DNA from 4 places in the Ligilactobacillus sp. JN-6 (Y).1 genome. Region 2 is predicted to be linked to each of the others. Evidence: predicted binding sites of a transcription regulator. Region 2 holds the regulator's gene; each other region holds the start of a gene.
What was found. The regulator CtsR, encoded in region 2, represses protease genes until heat stress. The targets are predictions, from matches to a motif close to TTGGTCAAAAAAGGTCAAANA.
Positions count from the first base shown of each region.

Region 1 (4,748 bases), 540 kb from region 2:
AGTTTAATTCCACGTTTTTTAAAGTACGTTCGTAAGGAAACCCGTTCAAACGAAGATTCAACCACTGTGCCTTCCACACATAATCAGGTAGAATTCGCGAATGAGCTGGTGTTGGAATTAAACGAGATCGGTTTATCAAATGTTCGTATCGCTGAGAAAAGCAGTTACGTCTTTGCAACACTGCCAAGTAACTTACCTGCCGATAAAAAAGCAAAAAAGGTCGGCTTCATTTCCCACATCGATACGGCAGACTTTAATGCTAAAAATGTATCACCTCAAGTTATCGAGAATTATGATGGTCAATCAGATATCAAACTGGGGAATAGTGGTTATTCGTTAACAACTGACGAGTTTCCTAATTTAAAGAATTACAAGGGCGATAATTTGATCACTACCGATGGCAATACATTATTAGGTGCTGACGATAAGGCCGGAGTGACAGAGATCATGACAGCCGTAGAATATTTGGTCAAACACCCAGAAATAAAACATGGCGAAGTGGAAGTTGCTTTTGGTCCAGATGAAGAGATCGGAACAGGTGCCGACCGTTTTGAAGTTGATGAATTTGGTGCAGACCTTGCTTACACCGTTGATGGTGGGCCTTTAGGACAATTGGAATACGAAACTTTTAATGCTGCTCAGGCTACTATTCGTTTTGTTGGTAAAGACGTTCATCCTTCAGAGGCTAAGGGTATTATGATCAATGCCTTAAAGTTAGCCGTTGAGTTTGAAAACCATTTGCCAAGTGCTGAAGTGCCAGAAAGAACCGAGGGACGTCAAGGCTTCTTCCACTTGTTGAGTATCAATGGTACTGTTGACCAAGCTAAAATGACTTATATTATTAGAGACCATGACCGTAGTAAGTTTGAAGAGCGTAAGCGATTGGTCAAAAATATTGTGGCAAAGATGAACGAACAATTTGACGAACAACGTGTTATTTTGGACATGAAAGACCAATACTATAATATGCGTGAGGTTATCGAAAAAGATATGACTGTTGTCGATCTCGCTAAAGAGGCGATGGAAGACCTTGAAATTAAACCGCTGATCGCTCCCGTGCGTGGTGGAACTGACGGATCGAAGATCTCTTTTATGGGGTTACCAACCCCTAACTTGTTTGCCGGTCCAGAAAACATGCACGCGAGGTTCGAGTATATCTCTGAACAAACAATGGAAAAGGCAACCGATGTTGTTTTGCAGATCGTAAAATTAGTTAGTAAAGGCTAGTGCTTTTATAGGCTATTAGGAACTTTCTGAATTAGTCTTGATAGACATTTTCAGTGACACTGTTATTAGTTTGTTGCCTGATCCTGAGTCCTAAAAGGTTAAGTAATTATTTGCCTAATGTAAATGATAAAGATCTATATCAAAACTTGGTATAGGTCTTTTTTGATAAAGTTTAACTAATTTGACTAAAAAGATAACAATTTATGGCTTAGCTATTTTATGCTGTCTTTTAATGATTTTGTTGGTCTAAGGCATTAACTTTATTTTAAAAAAGGTGTTTAATCGTTGATATAACAATTTGGTCAAAGAAGGTAAGACTTTTTACTAGCATCTGTTTTGATATCTTGTATAATGGAGACAATGAGTGAATTGCTAAACTGAAAACAAGTAAACTGAAAATAAATGAAAAATGAACAGAAGGGACGAAGTGCATGAATAACGATAGTTTGACAAATGCAGTGCAAGAAGCGATCGGTCAGGCACAGCAAATAGCAATGACACGTAAGCACCAAGAGATCGATGTGGTTCATTTATTTAAATTCCTGTTCCAACCTGGTGAATTTGCGGCTGATTTATACCAAAAGGCTGGACTTAATGTTGATGAATTTGAAAAAGAGATCGATCAACAACTAGACAAGATCGCAATAGTTTCTGGTAATGTCGCTTATGGCCAAACGGTCAGTCAAAATTTAGCCCAACTACTGCAAAAAGCAGACCAATTAAAACAAAAGTTAGGCGACGAGTATATTGCTATTGATACGCTCGTTTTAGCACTTATGCAATTACAGTATCATCCGTTAACTGAATTTTTAAAACATAAGGGCGTTACTGAAGAAAAGTTGCAGGCAGTCATCGATGATTTGCGAGGAGGAGAACACGTGACATCTAAGGACCAAGAAGCGCAATATAAGGCATTAGAAAAATATGGAACGGATTTAGTTAAAGAGGCACGGTCTGGTAAACAAGATCCAATTATTGGCCGTGACGAAGAAGTCCGCGATGTGATACGGATCCTTTCACGCAAGACAAAAAACAATCCTATTTTGATCGGTGAACCAGGAGTTGGTAAAACAGCGATCATCGAAGGATTAGCCCAACGGATCGTTAAAAATGACGTCCCTGCAAATTTAAAAGACAAAACTATTTTCTCTTTGGATATGGGTTCTTTGATAGCGGGTGCCAAATATCGTGGAGAATTTGAAGAGCGACTAAAATCGGTCCTTAAAGAAGTTAAGAAAAGTGAAGGGCAGATCATCTTATTTATTGATGAGATCCATAACATTGTTGGTGCAGGAAAAACAGAAGGAAGCATGGATGCCGGCAATCTTTTGAAACCAATGCTTGCTCGGGGAGAACTGCATTTGATCGGTGCAACTACTCTGGATGAATATCGTGAGAATTTAGAAAAGGACAAAGCGCTCGAGCGTCGTTTTCAGAAAGTGCTTGTTCAGGAACCAACTGTGGAAGATACGATCGCGATTTTGCGGGGGTTACGAGAAAGATATGAGATCCATCATGGCGTTCGGATCCATGATAATGCATTGGTTGCAGCTGCGACACTTTCAGACCGGTATATCACGGATCGTTTCTTACCAGACAAAGCAATCGACCTGGTAGATGAGGCCTGTGCTGAGATCAGAGTCGAAATGAATTCTGTTCCGACTGAACTAGATCAAATTAACCGTACCGTCATGAGGCTTGAGATCGAGGAAGCCGCATTAAAGAAAGAAACTGATGATGCTTCGAAGAAACGTTTGACTGACGTCCAACAGGAACTAGCTAACGCACATGAAAAAGACAATCGGTTAAAAATGCGGTGGGAAAGTGAAAAAGAGGACATCCAAAAAGTCAGTGACAAGAAATCTGAGATCGATCAAGCTAAGCATCAATTAGAAGATGCTGAAAACCAATACGATTTAGAAAAAGCAGCTAAATTGCAGCATGGCACTATCCCACGTCTTGAAAAAGAATTAGCAGGCCTAGAGAAAGGCGACCGGCCGGATGATTGGTTAGTTGAAGAATCGGTCACTGAAAATGAAATTGCTGAAGTTGTTAGTCGGTCGACAGGGGTGCCAGTTTCTAAATTAGTCGAAGGTGAACGGCAAAAGCTGCTTCATTTGTCTGATAGTTTGCATAACAGGATCATTGGTCAAGATGAAGCTGTGGACGCAGTTTCTGATGCAGTTTTACGTTCACGAGCCGGTTTGCAAGATCCATCGAAACCATTAAGTTCATTTATGTTCCTGGGTCCAACTGGTGTTGGTAAAACAGAATTGGCAAAGGCACTAGCTGAAAATTTGTTTGATTCTGAAAAGCATATGGTGCGTTTAGATATGAGTGAATATATGGACAAGATCTCAGTTAGTCGCTTAGTTGGAGCCGCCCCTGGATATGTTGGTTATGAAGAGGGCGGGCAGCTTACGGAAGCTGTTCGTCGTAATCCGTATACGATTATTTTGTTAGACGAAATTGAAAAAGCACACCCAGATGTTTTTAATATTTTACTGCAAGTGTTGGATGATGGTCGTTTGACCGATAGTCAGGGCCGGACGGTCGACTTTAAGAATACTATTATGATCATGACCTCTAATTTAGGATCAGACATTTTGTTGGATCAGGTCGCCGAAGATGGAAAGATATCTGAAGAAACACATTCTGCCGTCATGAAATTAGCTCAAAGCCACTTTAAACCCGAATTTTTAAATCGTGTGGATGATATTATTATGTTCACACCATTGTCTATGGATGCCATCAAACAGATCGTTGATAAATTTATCGGCTTACTATCAGATCGCTTGGCGGACCAAGAGATTTCCTTAACGATCACTGATGCGGCTAAAGAATGGTTAGCTAAAAATGGTTATGAACCTGCATACGGGGCTCGGCCTTTGCAACGTTTCATTACTGACCATGTTGAGACACCCTTAGCTAAGCAGATCATAGCTGGTAAGATCATGCCGAGATCAACAGTTGAGATCAGCTTAGGAGGACAAGAAAACCTGATCTTTAACGCACAAGAAAATAGCAAAGTAAACGAAACAATGAATTAAAAAGTTAAAATGGCAGTAAAAAAGCGTTGCATTAAGCAACGTTTTTTTATTTAGTATTATAATTTTTTGGTTTTAACATAGGCGCGATCAGGTTGATCACAACAAGGCTGCCAATCATTGCGACTACAAGGCTCATTGTAACATTGAAAACCCCACCAGTTAAAGCAGAGACAATATAGCCCAGTACCAGACCATAAATTGCACTCCAAAAGAGCAAAGTGAGCTGTTTAAGCATTTCATTCACCTCTCATTAATTAGTAGTTTAGCACAAAAATGAAAAAATAAACATATATTTTAAACGAGTTTAAGCCGAAATATTTCTGCGATTTTTGATAAAGTTGCATATTAAAAGTGGGAATGTTTTTGAAGGTAGTTGAAAATTTGAGTATAATTAACTTAACAAATAAAAGAGGAAGGGGGAGTACAATGTTTAGTCCACTACAAGTTATAAGTTGTTATAGTTTGTTGCAC
Region 1 is NZ_CM176599.1:2,094,352-2,099,099, forward strand. Features, by position in the region: gene pepT (peptidase T) at 1-1,227, shown strand, start outside; gene clpB (ATP-dependent chaperone ClpB) at 1,659-4,277, shown strand; gene AC3XNE_RS09770 (YjzD family protein) at 4,324-4,512, opposite strand; gene dnaE (DNA polymerase III subunit alpha) at 4,704-4,748, shown strand, end outside.
Region 1: clpB (ATP-dependent chaperone ClpB) is a predicted target of CtsR. The motif match lies at 1,526-1,546, and genes of this name have one in related genera.

Region 2 (4,748 bases):
TCTGATCGCCTTCGAAACGCCTGCGATAGCTTCATTTTGTCCGATAACCCGTTTATGCAAGATCTTTTCCAAATTGACTAAGCGTTCACTTTCACTCTTCGTTAATTGAGTTACTGGAACACCTGTCCATTCAGAAACCACATTAGCAACATCTTCTTCACCAACTTCTTTGGAATAATTACCATCTTGGACTTCCTGTTGGTCTTCTAATTGAGCTAACTTATCTTTCCACTTCAATTCTTGCTTGCGGTATTTAGCAGCATCTTCAAACTCCTCATCTACTAAGGCATTTTCCTTAGCAGCCTTGGCGTCTTTAACTTTATGCGCTGCTTTAGCCACTTTTTGCTGGTCGCCAGAAGAAGCAATATGAACACGTGCAGCTGATTCATCCATCAGGTCGATCGCTTTATCAGGTAAGAAACGGTTGGTAATATATCTATCACTCATTTTAACTGCAGCAACCAACGCCTCATCAGACAGCCTCAGTTGATGGTGCTTTTCATATTTAGGACGCAAGCCCTTTAAAATATCGATCGTTTCTTCAGCAGTAGGCTCCTCAACAATGATCGTTGCGAAACGTCTTTCCAAAGCGGCATCAGTTTCAACATATTTCTGATATTCATCTAAAGTAGTTGCACCGATAACTTGAACTTCACCACGGGCCAAGGCCGGCTTCAAAATATTTGAAGCATCGATCGCACCTTCAGCACCGCCAGCACCAATCAAAGTATGCATTTCATCAATGAATAAAATAACATTACCATCCTGATAAACTTCATCTAGGATCTTTTTGAGCCGGTCTTCAAATTCACCACGGTACTTAGTCCCGGCGACTAATGAACCCATGTCCAGCATCATAACACGTTTGCTAGCAAGTTCTACCGGCACATTGTCATTGATGATCTCCTGGGCAAAGCCTTCTGCGATCGCTGTTTTACCAACACCTGGCTCACCAAGTAAAACGGGATTGTTCTTCGTACGCCGACTTAGGATCTGGACGACTCGAGTGACCTCTTTTTGCCGTCCAACGACTGGGTCGATCTGGCCATTTTCAGCCATTTCATTCAAGTTACGTGCCAAGCCATCCAACGTTGGCGTTCCTTCGACTTTGTCTTTTTTCTTTGCATTTCTGCGAACTTGGGTTTGACTGATCCCCAGTTGTCTAAAGATAGTCTGGCGGATCCGCTTAATATCAATATTTAAGCTATCTAAGATCCGAGACGACAAAATATCATCATCTTCAAGCAAAGCCAATAAAATGTGCTCAGTGCCGATCTTTTCAGAATTCAATAATTCAGCTTGAGCACCAGCACGTGTCAAGATCCCCTTCGCCTTTGGTGAATATGGCAAGTAATTATCCGGTGCTTGCCTTTTCAACGTACCATACCCTGTCAAACGCTCAATTTCTTCTTTAACATCAGTCGGCGTGATCACAAATTGTGCTAAAACTTTATGTGCGATCCCTTGCTCTTCAGAAACAAGAGCCAACAATAAGTGTTCCGTACCAATAGCTTGATGCCTAAAGCCATTAGCATTGACTTGTGCGAGTTCTAAAACTCTCTTAGCACTAGGAGTATATGATTCATTCATTTCAAGTCCCCCTCATATAAATCAGGTCTTTCAAAGTAAAATTCTCTTTCCTTTTAAAAAGAAGACTCTTTTACTTTCTCTTTTTCTCGCTCACAAATAAAAATCAATCAGCACACCTTAAGCGATTTAAAACACTGACCAAGATCCGCGCACGAACAGCGTTTTCCAAACGTTTGTCGGCAAAATCCAAGGTGGTCCGATCCATTGTCGCCAATACCAGGTTTGCTTCTTTTTGTGTTAACAACTTATCCTCATAAAGACTTTGTATGATCTGCAAAGCTTTACCAGAAGTAATACTTTCTCCGATAAGAGCGATCAATTGGTCCAAAACATCAGTGTCATCGATCAAATTGACCTTAGCGATCCTAATGTAGCCGCCACCACCGCGTTTACTTTCAACTAAATACCCGTTTTGGATCGTAAATCTAGTTTTAATAACATAGTTGATTTGAGAAGGAACAACATCGAACTGTTCCGCGATCTCAGAACGCTTGATCTCGATCTTTTGCGAATCGGCTAAAATACCCTTAAGATACCTCTCAATAATATCGGATATATTGCGATTTTGCATTTAAACCACATTCCTTATTATCCAACTTTGACTAATATTGACTATTATTATATATGGAAACATCGTCAAATTGCAAAGATAATGCCATAATTGTTTAAATTATTTTCGGATCCGGCTGGTTAATTAGAATGCTATGGCAACGCAAGTGCAGCAATTACTTTAATCCTAGTAAGTTCGTTATTATGAAACTTGCTTCAAAAAGATGCAACTAAAACGCTCAGCACATAACTAAAAATCTTTCTTTTGAAGGAAGAAATCTATTATAAAACAAAAAAGACAAACGTCAAAGACGTCTGTCTAAAATTATCGGGAAAACAGGATTCGAACCTGCGACCTCCACGTCCCGAACGTGGCGCTCTACCAAACTGAGCTATTTCCCGTTAAATATATAAAAATAACACAAAAGACAACTTCACTGACAAATTCCAAACAGTCATAAAGTTATCCATAATATACTATAGTGATCGGGAAGACAGGATTCGAACCTGCGACCCCCTGGTCCCAAACCAGGTGCTCTACCAAGCTGAGCTACTTCCCGATAAAAAATGCACCCAGTAGGAGTCGAACCTACAACCTTCTGATTCGTAGTCAGACACTCTATCCAATTGCGCTATGGGTGCATAAATTTATTTATAATGTGCTTCACTGGACTTCCAGCGAAGCGGAAGACGGGATTCGAACCCGCGACCCCCACCATGGCAAGGTGATGTTCTACCACTGAACTACTTCCGCATATGCCGACTAGACGATTCGAACGCCCGACCCTCTGATTACAAATCAGATGCTCTACCAACTGAGCTAAGTCGGCATTAAAATGGTGCGGGTGAAGGGATTCGAACCCCCACGTTAAAAAACACTAGAACCTAAATCTAGCGCGTCTGCCAATTCCGCCACACCCGCAAAAAAAGCAATGAGTCGTGACAGGTTCGAACTGTCGACCCTCTGATTAAAAGTCAGATGCTCTACCAACTGAGCTAACGACTCAAGAAAATGGAGGATACAGGGCTCGAACCTGTGACCCTCTGCTTGTAAGGCAGACGCTCTCCCAACTGAGCTAATCCTCCAAAAAACAAGCGCAGCAGCTACCTACCCTCACAGGGGGCGATCCCCCAACTACTCTCGGCGTGACGAAGCTTAACTGCTGTGTTCGGCATGGGAACAGGTGTAGCCTTCGTGCCCGCACCACCGCACTCGTATTTCTTTCTTTGAGAGATCCGCTCCCTCAAAACTGACTAACATTCATCCTTGCTCGCTGCTTTTACCGAGTCCTGCGCCACTCTGTGGTCAAGTCCTCGACCGATTAGTAATGGTCCGCTCCATGCCTCGCGGCACTTCCACTGCCATCCTATCTACCTGATCATCTCTCAGGGGTCTTACTTCCAGAAAGGAATGGGAAATCTGATCTTGAGGTGAGTTTCGCACTTAGATGCTTTCAGCGTTTATCTCGACCACACTTAGCTACCCAGCGCTGCCTTGGGCAAGACAACTGGTACACCAGCGGTGTGTCCATCCCGGTCCTCTCGTACTAAGGACAGATCCTCGCAAATTTCCTACGCCCGCGACGGATAGGGACCGAACTGTCTCACGACGTTCTGAACCCAGCTCGCGTACCGCTTTAATGGGCGAACAGCCCAACCCTTGGGACCGACTACAGCCCCAGGATGCGATGAGCCGACATCGAGGTGCCAAACCTCCCCGTCGATGTGGACTCTTGGGGGAGATAAGCCTGTTATCCCCAGGGTAGCTTTTATCCGTTGAGCGATGGCCCTTCCATGCGGGACCACCGGATCACTAAGCCCGACTTTCGTCCCTGCTCGACTTGTCAGTCTCACAGTCAAGCTCCCTTCTGCCTTTACACTCTGCGAATGATTTCCAACCATTCTGAGGGAACCTTTGGGCGCCTCCGTTACCTTTTGGGAGGCGACCGCCCCAGTCAAACTGCCTACCAGACACTGTCTCCCGCCGGGATCAACCGGCGCGGGTTAGAGTGTTCATACAACGAGGGTAGTATCCCACCACTGCCTCCCACGAGACTAGCGTCCCGTGTTCTACGGCTCCTACCTATCCTGTACAAGTTGCACCAACACCCAATATCAAGCTACAGTAAAGCTCCATGGGGTCTTTCCGTCCTGTCGCGGGTAACCCGCATCTTCACGGGTATTATAATTTCACCGAGTCTCTCGTTGAGACAGTGCCCAGATCGTTACGCCTTTCGTGCGGGTCGGAACTTACCCGACAAGGAATTTCGCTACCTTAGGACCGTTATAGTTACGGCCGCCGTTTACTGGGGCTTCGATTCTGAGCTTCGCTCACGCTGACTCATCCTCTTAACCTTCCAGCACCGGGCAGGCGTCAGCCCCTATACATCATCTTACGATTTTGCAGAAACCTGTGTTTTTGATAAACAGTCGCCTGGGCCTATTCACTGCGGCTGGTCGTCAGACCAGCACCCCTTCTCCCGAAGTTACGGGGTCATTTTGCCGAGTTCCTTAACGAGAGTTCACTCGCTCACCTGAGGATACTCTCCTCGACTACCTGTGTCGGTTTGCGGTACGGGTGGACCGATCCTTGCTAGGAGCTTTTCTCG
Region 2 is NZ_CM176599.1:182,613-187,360, forward strand. Features, by position in the region: gene AC3XNE_RS00930 (ATP-dependent Clp protease ATP-binding subunit) at 1-1,590, opposite strand, end outside; gene AC3XNE_RS00935 (CtsR family transcriptional regulator) at 1,694-2,161, opposite strand; tRNA gene AC3XNE_RS00940 (tRNA-Pro) at 2,468-2,541, opposite strand; tRNA gene AC3XNE_RS00945 (tRNA-Pro) at 2,626-2,699, opposite strand; tRNA gene AC3XNE_RS00950 (tRNA-Arg) at 2,708-2,781, opposite strand; tRNA gene AC3XNE_RS00955 (tRNA-Gly) at 2,822-2,893, opposite strand; tRNA gene AC3XNE_RS00960 (tRNA-Thr) at 2,897-2,969, opposite strand; tRNA gene AC3XNE_RS00965 (tRNA-Leu) at 2,977-3,061, opposite strand; tRNA gene AC3XNE_RS00970 (tRNA-Lys) at 3,073-3,145, opposite strand; tRNA gene AC3XNE_RS00975 (tRNA-Val) at 3,153-3,225, opposite strand; rRNA gene rrf (5S ribosomal RNA) at 3,235-3,351, opposite strand; rRNA gene AC3XNE_RS00985 (23S ribosomal RNA) at 3,442-4,748, opposite strand, start outside.

Region 3 (4,748 bases), 830 kb from region 2:
GCAGTTGTTACAGTAGCAGATGACGGAGGTTCTTCCGGTCAGATAAGGGACTACATCAATGTCGTGCCTCCTGGTGACATTAGAAACGTTCTAGTGTCTTTATCTGACATCCCTCAGATCTATAAAGATATTTTTCAGTATCGCTTTGATACTAAGGATCAGTTTTTCTCTGGTCATGCGATCGGGAATTTGATCATCGCGGCGCTATCTGAGATGAATGACAATGATATTTTTTCTGCGGTTCAAAAACTTTCAGAGATAATGAGGATCGATGGCAATGTCTATCCCGCAGCTAGTGTTCCTTTGGTGCTCAATGCGGAGTTTTATGATGGGACCCAGTTGTCCGGAGAAGCAGAGATCACAGCTGCTGAGAAACATGTCAAAAAAGTTTGGGTCACTAGCAATGATGGTACTAAACCTGAAGCTCGTTCGGAAGTGATCAATGCTATTATGCAGGCAGATCAGATCGTGTTAGGCCCAGGGAGCTTATTCACTAGTATTTTGCCCAATTTAATGATTGAAAATGTAGGGCGAGCTGTTTGCGACACTAAAGCAGAAGTTGTATACATCTGCAATATCATGACACAAAAAGGTGAGACCGAAAAGTTTACGGATGCTGATCATGTGAGAGTATTAAATCATCATTTGCATAAAAATTTTATTGACACTGTATTGGTAAACACGGAAAAAGTTCCCCAGAATTATCTGGATTATCAAAAGTATAATGAAATTTTAGATCAAGTTAGCTATGATTTTAACGGTTTGCGTGAACAAAATTGTCGTGTGATCTCTGATGATTTTTTGGAATTAAGAGATCGTGGCGTTTTTCATAATGAAAGAAAAGTCGTTGATGAATTGATACGACTAACAGGACGTCCAAATTCCTGGGCAGTCGACGGGTTTAATTGAGTTAAATAAAAGTAGAAGTTAGATGGTTCGCTTTTAATTTTGACGAAAGGAGGTTCCAAGGTATTGTCTTATGCCAGTGATGTAAAAAAAGAGTTGACCACCTTAGAAGTCAACCGTGATAAAAACGGGAAGGCTGAGTTGACTGCTTTGATCCGGATGAACGGTGCTTTAAGTTTGATCGATCACCAATTTGTATTGAGTATTCAAACAGAAAACCCTGCAACAGCTCGTAGGATATATTGGTTGTTAGAAAGATTTTATGGGATCAAAAGTGAATTGATAGTCAGACGTAAAATGAAATTAAAGAAAAATAACCTTTATATCGTTCGTCTGCGTTCTGGAAGCAGTGAAGTTTTACATGATTTGGATATTATTGATGGTTTGCAGATCAAGCAGACTGTGAATAAAGACTTCTTAACAACTGATGGGCCAGTTCGTTCTTATTTACGGGGAGCCTTTTTAGCAACAGGTTCGGTGAACAATCCTGAAAAGAGTCGTTACCACCTAGAAATTTATTCATTGTATGAGGAGCATAACGATTCTATTTGCGAAATGATGAACCATTATCATTTGAATGCACGCAAAACAGAGCGTCGAAGTGGCTACATCACCTATTTGAAGGAGGGTGAAAAGATTGCTGATTTCTTGTCCTTGATAGGCGCCACAAGTTCAATGTTGAAGTTTGAAGATATTCGTATCATGCGTGATATGCGTAACTCGGTCAATCGGATCGTGAACTGTGAGAATGCAAATTTAAACAAAGTTGCCGATGCAGCGACTAGGCAGATCGAAAATATTAAACTGATCGATGACATAGTTGGTTTAAATAAATTGCCGGTAAAATTACAACAGGTTGCCATTACACGGGTCGCCCATCCTGAAGTAAGTTTAAAAGAGTTGGGTGACTTGGTAGAAGGTGGCCCGATATCTAAGTCCGGTGTAAATCATCGTTTGCGCAAAATAAATGAGTATGCTGGTAAAATAAAAGACGGGACTTACGCTGATCAGAATGTTTGATGGTACAAAAAAGAGGTATGACTCAATGTGAGCTATACCTCTTTTTTGTATGAACTTATTCAGCTTTCTTTTTATTTGTCATAATGCCATCGATCAAACCATAGTCAACAGCCTCTTGAGCTGTCATAAAGTTATCCCGTTCGGTATCACGATTGATAGTTTCGATATCTTGACCAGTTCTTTCTGCTAAAATCTTGTTGATCAATTTACGTGTCTTCAAGATATGCTCAGCAGCGATCTGAATTTCAGTTGATTGACCTTGAGCACCGCCTAATGGCTGATGGATCAAGATCTCAGAATTTGGCAATGCAAAACGTTTGCCATCGGCGCCTGCAGTTGACAGCATCGATGCCATTGAAGCAGCCATCCCTAGCACGATAGTTTGAACATCGGAATTTACGAAGTTCATTGTATCATAGATAGCCAGCCCAGCTGAAACAGAACCACCAGGTGAATTGATGTACATGTAGATATCTTTTTCAGAATCTTGTGCATCTAAGAAAAGTAATTGCGCGATAACGGCATTAGCCATATCATCGGTAACTTCACCTGAAACCATAATGATCCTATCTTTTAAAAGACGTGAATAAATGTCATAAGCACGTTCCCCTTGTGGAGACTGTTCAATAACTGTGGGTACTAAATTCATAGTAATAAATACCTCCTGCTTCTTATATTGATTGCATGGAATTCTCTCCCATGACCTTGATTTACAGTTTACCTTATAGGTCAAAAAAGGTCAAACTTTAAGCATTATTTTTTTGACCGGTCTAATATGCTACAATGTAGAATAATGAAATAAAAGGCTTTTGTTAGTCTTTTTATTTGGTTACTGGTGTGTTTTGTGGCTCACATATGGCTCACTTTTTTTAAAAACACGTGATATTCAGTAAAAATGCAAAAAGAAAAAGCCTTTGAAATCAAGGCTTACAATGTTCAATGATATATTATGTATAGTATATATGCGCCAGCAGGGAGTCGAACCCTGATTACAAGAACCGGAATCTTGTGTGCGATCCATTACACTACCGGCGCGTACTTATATATATTAACTTAAATGGTGTTAAATTACAAGATGAATTTATGGAAAACAATTTAATAAATTTTAAAAGGAGAAGTTACCATGGCACTGCGACAAGATCTGGGTCAACAACAAAATCAAATTCAAAAATTGGCAATGACTCAAAAAATGCAGCAGTCGATCCGAATGCTTAAGTTTAGCGCAGACGAGCTGCAAAACTTTTTAAAGCAGCAAGAATTAGAAAACCCATTTATGATAGTGAATCCGAGAAAAGGCAACGTTAGTTCTAGTGTGATCAGCGCGTCTCAAGCGGCAAACAGTGAAACTGACTGGACAGAATATACTGCTTCCAGACAAGGGCAGTCTTTGTTTGATTACTTATTAGATCAAATACACCTGACAATGAGAAAAACTCCTCTGCGGGGTTGGGTCATCTTTCTGGTGGATCATTTAGATTCTAACGGTTATTTGGACTTAGACCTCGATCATCTTTTGCAAAGTGAACTGCTAGATAAGATCACATTGATCGATGCCTTGACGCTTTTGCAAAGTTTGGATCCTCCTGGTGTGGGAGCGAGAAATTTGCAGGAATGTTTGATACTGCAAACTAGAAATGACGATTTCGCCCCAGAGTTCACCGAAGAGATTTTACAAAATGACTTTCATGAATTTGTCGATCGCAAATGGAAAGAGTTGGCAAAAAAATATGAAATCAGCTTGGCGCAGGTCCAGGCAATTCTGGATTATGTCCAAACCCTCTCGCCGGCTCCAGGATCGGAATATAATCAAGATGAGATCGGTTATATTCAACCAGACTTAATTTTGAAAAAGATTAGTGCCACTGAGATGGACGTCAAAGCTACTAAGCAAACATTGCCTAAAGTTATTTTCAGAGATGGTTATTTTAATGAAATGATAAGCTCTGATGATCCGCAAGTGAAAAAATATGCAGAAAATAAGAAAAGGGAATTTGCGACAATTTACCGCGATGTTGAACAAAGAGGTTCGACCTTATTAAGGGTAGGGCGTGAGATAATAAAACGACAGAAGGAGTTTTTGCTTGACCCTACACAGCCTATGGTTCCCTTACTTTTGCGTGATGTAGCTAATTCCTTACAATTACATGAGTCAACGATCAGTCGGACCGTAAACGGTAAATATCTGCAAACGGATCATGGTGTTTATGAATTGAAGTACTTCTTTACACAGGCTGTAAATTATAGCACAGAGGGCGCTGTCTTGACCGCAAATGATGTGAAAGCCAGGATCAAAGCAGAAATAATGACTGAAAATAAGTTAAAACCACTGTCGGACCAAAAGATCAGTCGGCTGTTGTCGGATGAGGGACTGGAATTGTCCCGCAGGACGGTGGCAAAGTATCGTGAGCAATTAAATATTCCGAGCTCTTCAAAAAGAAAAAAATATTAGAAAAGAAGTAAAGTTCACAAATTTCATAAATGTATGACCTTTTTCACAATAATAATTCGCCTTTTCACAAACATCCCTACTATGCTTGTCGTAATTGAATGCAAAAGCAACAATTTCATGAAAAGTTTCCTAAGGTAGTTTCAAAAAGTTGCTTTTCAAAACTTGCAATAGCTTTATTTTGTTGTTATAATTCACTTGTAAATAAGGAAATGATTTAGCCGATTTTCAGGTTAACTTTCTTCTTTATTTAAATAGATTGTTGGACATTATCAGTCCCAAGGGAGAGACGACCGATGAACCGTGAGCTTGAGTGGATTCAAACTGTCGTTCCCGATATGATCGATGTCTTAAGTCGTAGGTTTTTGATCTTGAA
Region 3 is NZ_CM176599.1:1,797,279-1,802,026, forward strand. Features, by position in the region: gene AC3XNE_RS08275 (gluconeogenesis factor YvcK family protein) at 1-909, shown strand, start outside; gene whiA (DNA-binding protein WhiA) at 973-1,926, shown strand; gene clpP (ATP-dependent Clp endopeptidase proteolytic subunit ClpP) at 1,982-2,575, opposite strand; tRNA gene AC3XNE_RS08290 (tRNA-Arg) at 2,890-2,961, opposite strand; gene rpoN (RNA polymerase factor sigma-54) at 3,050-4,375, shown strand; gene AC3XNE_RS08300 (sugar-binding transcriptional regulator) at 4,669-4,748, shown strand, end outside.
Region 3: clpP (ATP-dependent Clp endopeptidase proteolytic subunit ClpP) is a predicted target of CtsR. The motif match lies at 2,652-2,672, and genes of this name have one in related genera.

Region 4 (4,748 bases), 160 kb from region 2:
ACATGATCGCCAAACGGCCATAAGCTGAAGCGCGCAACAAAGCACGTAACTGTGTCCGGAAAATATCTTGGCGATCCAAGGAGATCCGGATAGCACGATAACCCAAGAAAGGATTTTGTTCGTCAGGCAATGGCAAATAAGATAATTCCTTATCGCCACCAATATCCATTGTCCGCACAACAACCTGCTTGTTGTTCATACCTTCAACTGCTTGCTTATATGCTTCAAACTGATCATCTTCAGATGGCAATTCAGAAGCATCCATGTACAAAAATTCAGACCTAAACAAGCCAACTGCTTCAGCACCATTGTCGTTAGCGCCAGCAACGTCTTTTGGTGTACCAATATTTGCACCAAGAGTGACCTGCTTGCCATCAGCAGTTACGGACTGTTCGTCTTTTAACTGAGCCCATTGTGCTTTCTGCTGAGCAAAATCTTTAGCTTTCTTGTCATATTCTTTTAATTCATCATCACTTGGGTCAACCAAAGCATCACCATTGATACCATCGATGATCACTGTTTGATCAGCCTTGATATCATCAGTAGCTGTACCTGAACCGACGATCGCAGGGATCTCTAATGTCCGTGACATGATCGCAGAATGCGATGTCCGTCCACCGATATCAGTGATAAATCCCTTAACATATTTACGATCTAACTGGGCAGTATCAGATGGTGTCAGATCATGAGCCACAATGACAACTTCCTCGTTGATCAAAGCTGGACTAGGCAAAGTTACACCAAGCAAATGAGCTAATAAACGCTTAGTAACATCGCGCACATCTCCGGCACGTTCCTGCATATAAGCATTATCAGTCATGCCTTCAAACATTTCGATAAACATGTCTGTGACACTTTTGACTGCAGCTTCTGCATTAACCTTTTCATTCTTGATCTTATCACTGATCTGACCCAACATTTCTGGATCAGAAAGAATGGTCAAATGTGCCTCGAAAACTTCAGCCTCATCAGCACCCAAATTTTCAGCAGCCTTATCTTTAATGACCTCAAGTTCTTTTTTAGAAGCTGCAACAGCATCATTTAAACGGGCAACCTCAGCTTCAGGGTCATCAATTTTTGTTTCGGAAAATGATAAATCGGGTTGCACAAGCATGTAAGCTTTAGCTGCGGCAATACCATCACTGGCTGCTATCCCCTTCAACATTTTCGTCATTATTCAGCAAGTCCTTCCTTTTTCATTGTCTCAGCAACTGCTGTAATAGCGTCTGCTTCATCTGCACCTTCAGCAGAGATAGTTACGTCTGAACCTTGGCCAACACCCAAAGACATAACACCCATGATGGATTTCAAGTTAACTGATTTGTCATTGAATGCCAATGTGATATCAGAATTAAATTTGCTTGCTGCTTGTACCAACAAAGTAGCAGGACGAGCGTGAATACCTGTTTCTGCAATTACGTGAAAGTCTTTCTTTTCCATTTTAAACCATTCTCCTTTGAGTATATAAATTGTTGAGTTTGACCAGTGAAAAGTTAGACAAATTTTTCGAACACGTTTACATTTAAAAATGTCCCCAAAATGCTACTTTATGGTAAAACTCGCTAAAAAAATAATACCATGTATCATGTGATAAAACAAGTTTGTTTTAACGTCTAACGAAAAGCAGAGGCTTTTTAAAATACCAAATTGACAACCTGAAGAGAAAGTGGGTGCCTTAAAAATATCATGGGGCACAATTCTTGATTTTCATAGTTTTCATTCTTTTAAAATCGGTTTGTGCAATATTTATTTTTAAGAGGATCTTTGCTGCGCGATGTCTTTTGTTACTCGTGCTCAGACGCATGATCATAACGGTAGACTGCGCCACCACCCCTTTTTGCTGTCCCAACTACTTTTTTACGGTGTGAATATTCCATTAATGCTTTTTGAAAATCCATAAATTCATCAGTAGCGACCGCAAATTCTTCTATATCTCCCGCACGTAATTGCTCCAAAATTTGATGATAGTCCTTCGTCATATCTCGCTCTTCCTCCTTATAGAACTCGAATGTAATTATAGCATGAAAAACTAATATTTTTCTAAGCGTATAGCTTGAAGTTTTTTCAGAACTTTGTATAATAAAACTATGAAAGGTCAAAGAAGGTCAAAACACTTTTTGGCTTTCGACTAACCTGGATCTTACGAAAGGTCGTGAACAAATTATATGTTATGTCAAAATTGTCATCAAAATCCAGCTACTATCCATTTGACAACTAGTATCAACGGTCGACAAACTTCCATCGATCTTTGCCAAAGTTGTTACAAGAAGTTAAAGGACCAAGCTGGTAATAATGGCCGTTCCAGTTCAATGATGCAAGACCCATTCGGTTTTGGTAATTTGGACGACTTATTCCGGTCAATGTCTAGTGACCAACAAGGACCGCAAAGACAGGGACAAGTTCCGCCAACCCAAGCTGCTGGCGGTAATGGTCGGAATAATGGCGGCAATACGATCCTTGGGCAATATGGTCTTGACCTCACGGAAGAAGCACAAAATGGTCGTATCGACCCAGTGATCGGCAGAGATAAAGAAATCGAGCGCGTGATCGAGATCTTAAACCGGCGGACAAAAAATAACCCTGTTTTGATCGGGGAAGCCGGTGTTGGTAAAACAGCCGTTGTTGAAGGCTTAGCCCAAAAGATCGTCGACAACGATGTACCACAAAAATTACAAAACAAAAAAGTAGTTCGTTTAGATGTTGTTTCACTTGTTCAGGGTACGGGTATCCGTGGCCAATTCGAAGAGCGGATGAAACAATTGATGGAAGAGTTGAAAAAAGAGAAAAATACTATCCTCTTCATCGATGAGATCCACGAAATTGTAGGTGCAGGTAACGCTGAGGGCGGTATGGATGCCGGTAATGTTTTGAAACCAGCTTTAGCCCGCGGCGACCTCCAGTTAGTCGGTGCTACAACATTAAATGAGTACCGTACGATCGAAAAAGACGCCGCCCTAGCTCGTCGTTTACAACCTATCCAAGTTGACGAACCTTCAGTTGAAGAAACGATCAAGATCTTGCAAGGGATCAGCGGTAAATATGAATCTTATCATCACGTTAAGTTTTCTGAAAAAGCCTTAGAAGCCGCAGCTACCTTGTCAGACCGGTATATTCAAGACCGCTTCTTGCCTGATAAAGCGATCGACCTTTTGGATGAGGCCGGCTCAAAGAAGAATTTGACGATCCATACCGTCGACCCGGCAGTCATGGATGATAAAATCAACAAAGCGGAAGAAGAAAAACAAGCTGCTTTGAAAGATGAAGACTATGAAAAAGCCGCCTATTACCGTGATCAAGTCTCTAAGTTCAATAAGATGAAGGACAATTCGTCTTCAGACGAAGCAACTCCTGAGATCACTGAAAAAGACATGGAGAAGATCGTTGAAGAAAAGACTGATATTCCTGTTGGTGAATTGAAGGCTAAGGAACAATCACAATTGAAGAACTTGGCTAATTCACTTGAACAACATGTTATTGGTCAAGATAAAGCCGTTACTAAAGTTGCTCGTGCAATTCGTCGTAATCGTGTCGGCTTCAACAAGTCGGGACGCCCTATTGGTTCGTTCCTATTTGTCGGACCAACCGGTGTCGGTAAAACTGAAACTGCTAAGCAGTTGGCTCGTGAGCTATTTGGAACGGAAGACGCAATGATTCGGTTTGACATGAGTGAATATATGGAGAAATTCTCAGTGTCGAAATTGATCGGTTCACCGCCGGGCTATGTAGGCTATGAAGAAGCTGGTCAGTTAACTGAACAAGTTCGGCGTCACCCATATAGTCTGATCTTGCTAGATGAAGTTGAAAAAGCTCATCCCGATGTTTTGCACACATTCTTGCAGATCCTTGACGATGGTCGGTTGACGGACTCACAAGGTCGGACGGTTTCCTTTAAGGATACTATCATCATCATGACATCTAATGCTGGTAGCGGCGACTCAGTCTCCTCAGTTGGCTTTGGTGCTGAAGCCTCGGGTGAAACTCATTTGATCATGAACAACTTATCTCAGTATTTCAAGCCTGAGTTCCTGAACCGTTTCGACGGCATCGTAGAGTTCAACGCTTTGTCTAAGGAAAATCTTCATCATATCGTTTCCTTGATGTTAGATGAAGTTAACGAAATGTTGGCAGCTAAAGGGATCGAACTACACGTTACTGGGCCTGTTTCTGATAAATTAGTTGACCTTGGTTATGACCCGAAGATGGGTGCACGTCCATTACGTCGTGTTATCCAAGAGCAGCTTGAAGATAAGATCGCTGATTATTATCTTGACAATCCGGGTAATCAAAACTTATCTGCTCGGCTTGAAGACGGCGAGATCAAGATCACTAAAAATGATGGATCTGAACAAAAGTCTAACGAAGATAATAGTTCACAAAAAGACGATCAATAATTAGTATTGACACAACTACCCGTTTTTTGGGTGGTTGTGTTTTTTATTTAACGGTCTATTTGGCTCTCATTCTTCTTTAAAAAACTCTTTATTTTGGGTACTTAAAGTTTTTTCATTGGTAAATTTTAATATATAATATATTCAAAGAGATATACTGGGAGGGTTTTAAAATGATGAATTTAATTGATGTTACAAACAGTTATGCACGTGAGATCGATAAAGAATTAAGGACTTCACCTGCTCATTTTATTAAAGTATATACGCTGGGAAATTCGATCGTCGTTCACAAGAAAAAAGAAGGTTTCGATGAGATCGTGATCTCCAATAAGTTACGTTCCATCACAGACAGTGAACTAG
Region 4 is NZ_CM176599.1:19,648-24,395, forward strand. Features, by position in the region: gene ptsP (phosphoenolpyruvate--protein phosphotransferase) at 1-1,174, opposite strand, end outside; gene AC3XNE_RS00135 (phosphocarrier protein HPr) at 1,174-1,440, opposite strand; gene AC3XNE_RS00140 (hypothetical protein) at 1,785-1,979, opposite strand; gene AC3XNE_RS00145 (ATP-dependent Clp protease ATP-binding subunit) at 2,166-4,391, shown strand; gene AC3XNE_RS00150 (DUF1827 family protein) at 4,562-4,748, shown strand, end outside.
Region 4: AC3XNE_RS00145 (ATP-dependent Clp protease ATP-binding subunit) is a predicted target of CtsR. The motif match lies at 2,092-2,112, and genes of this name have one in related genera.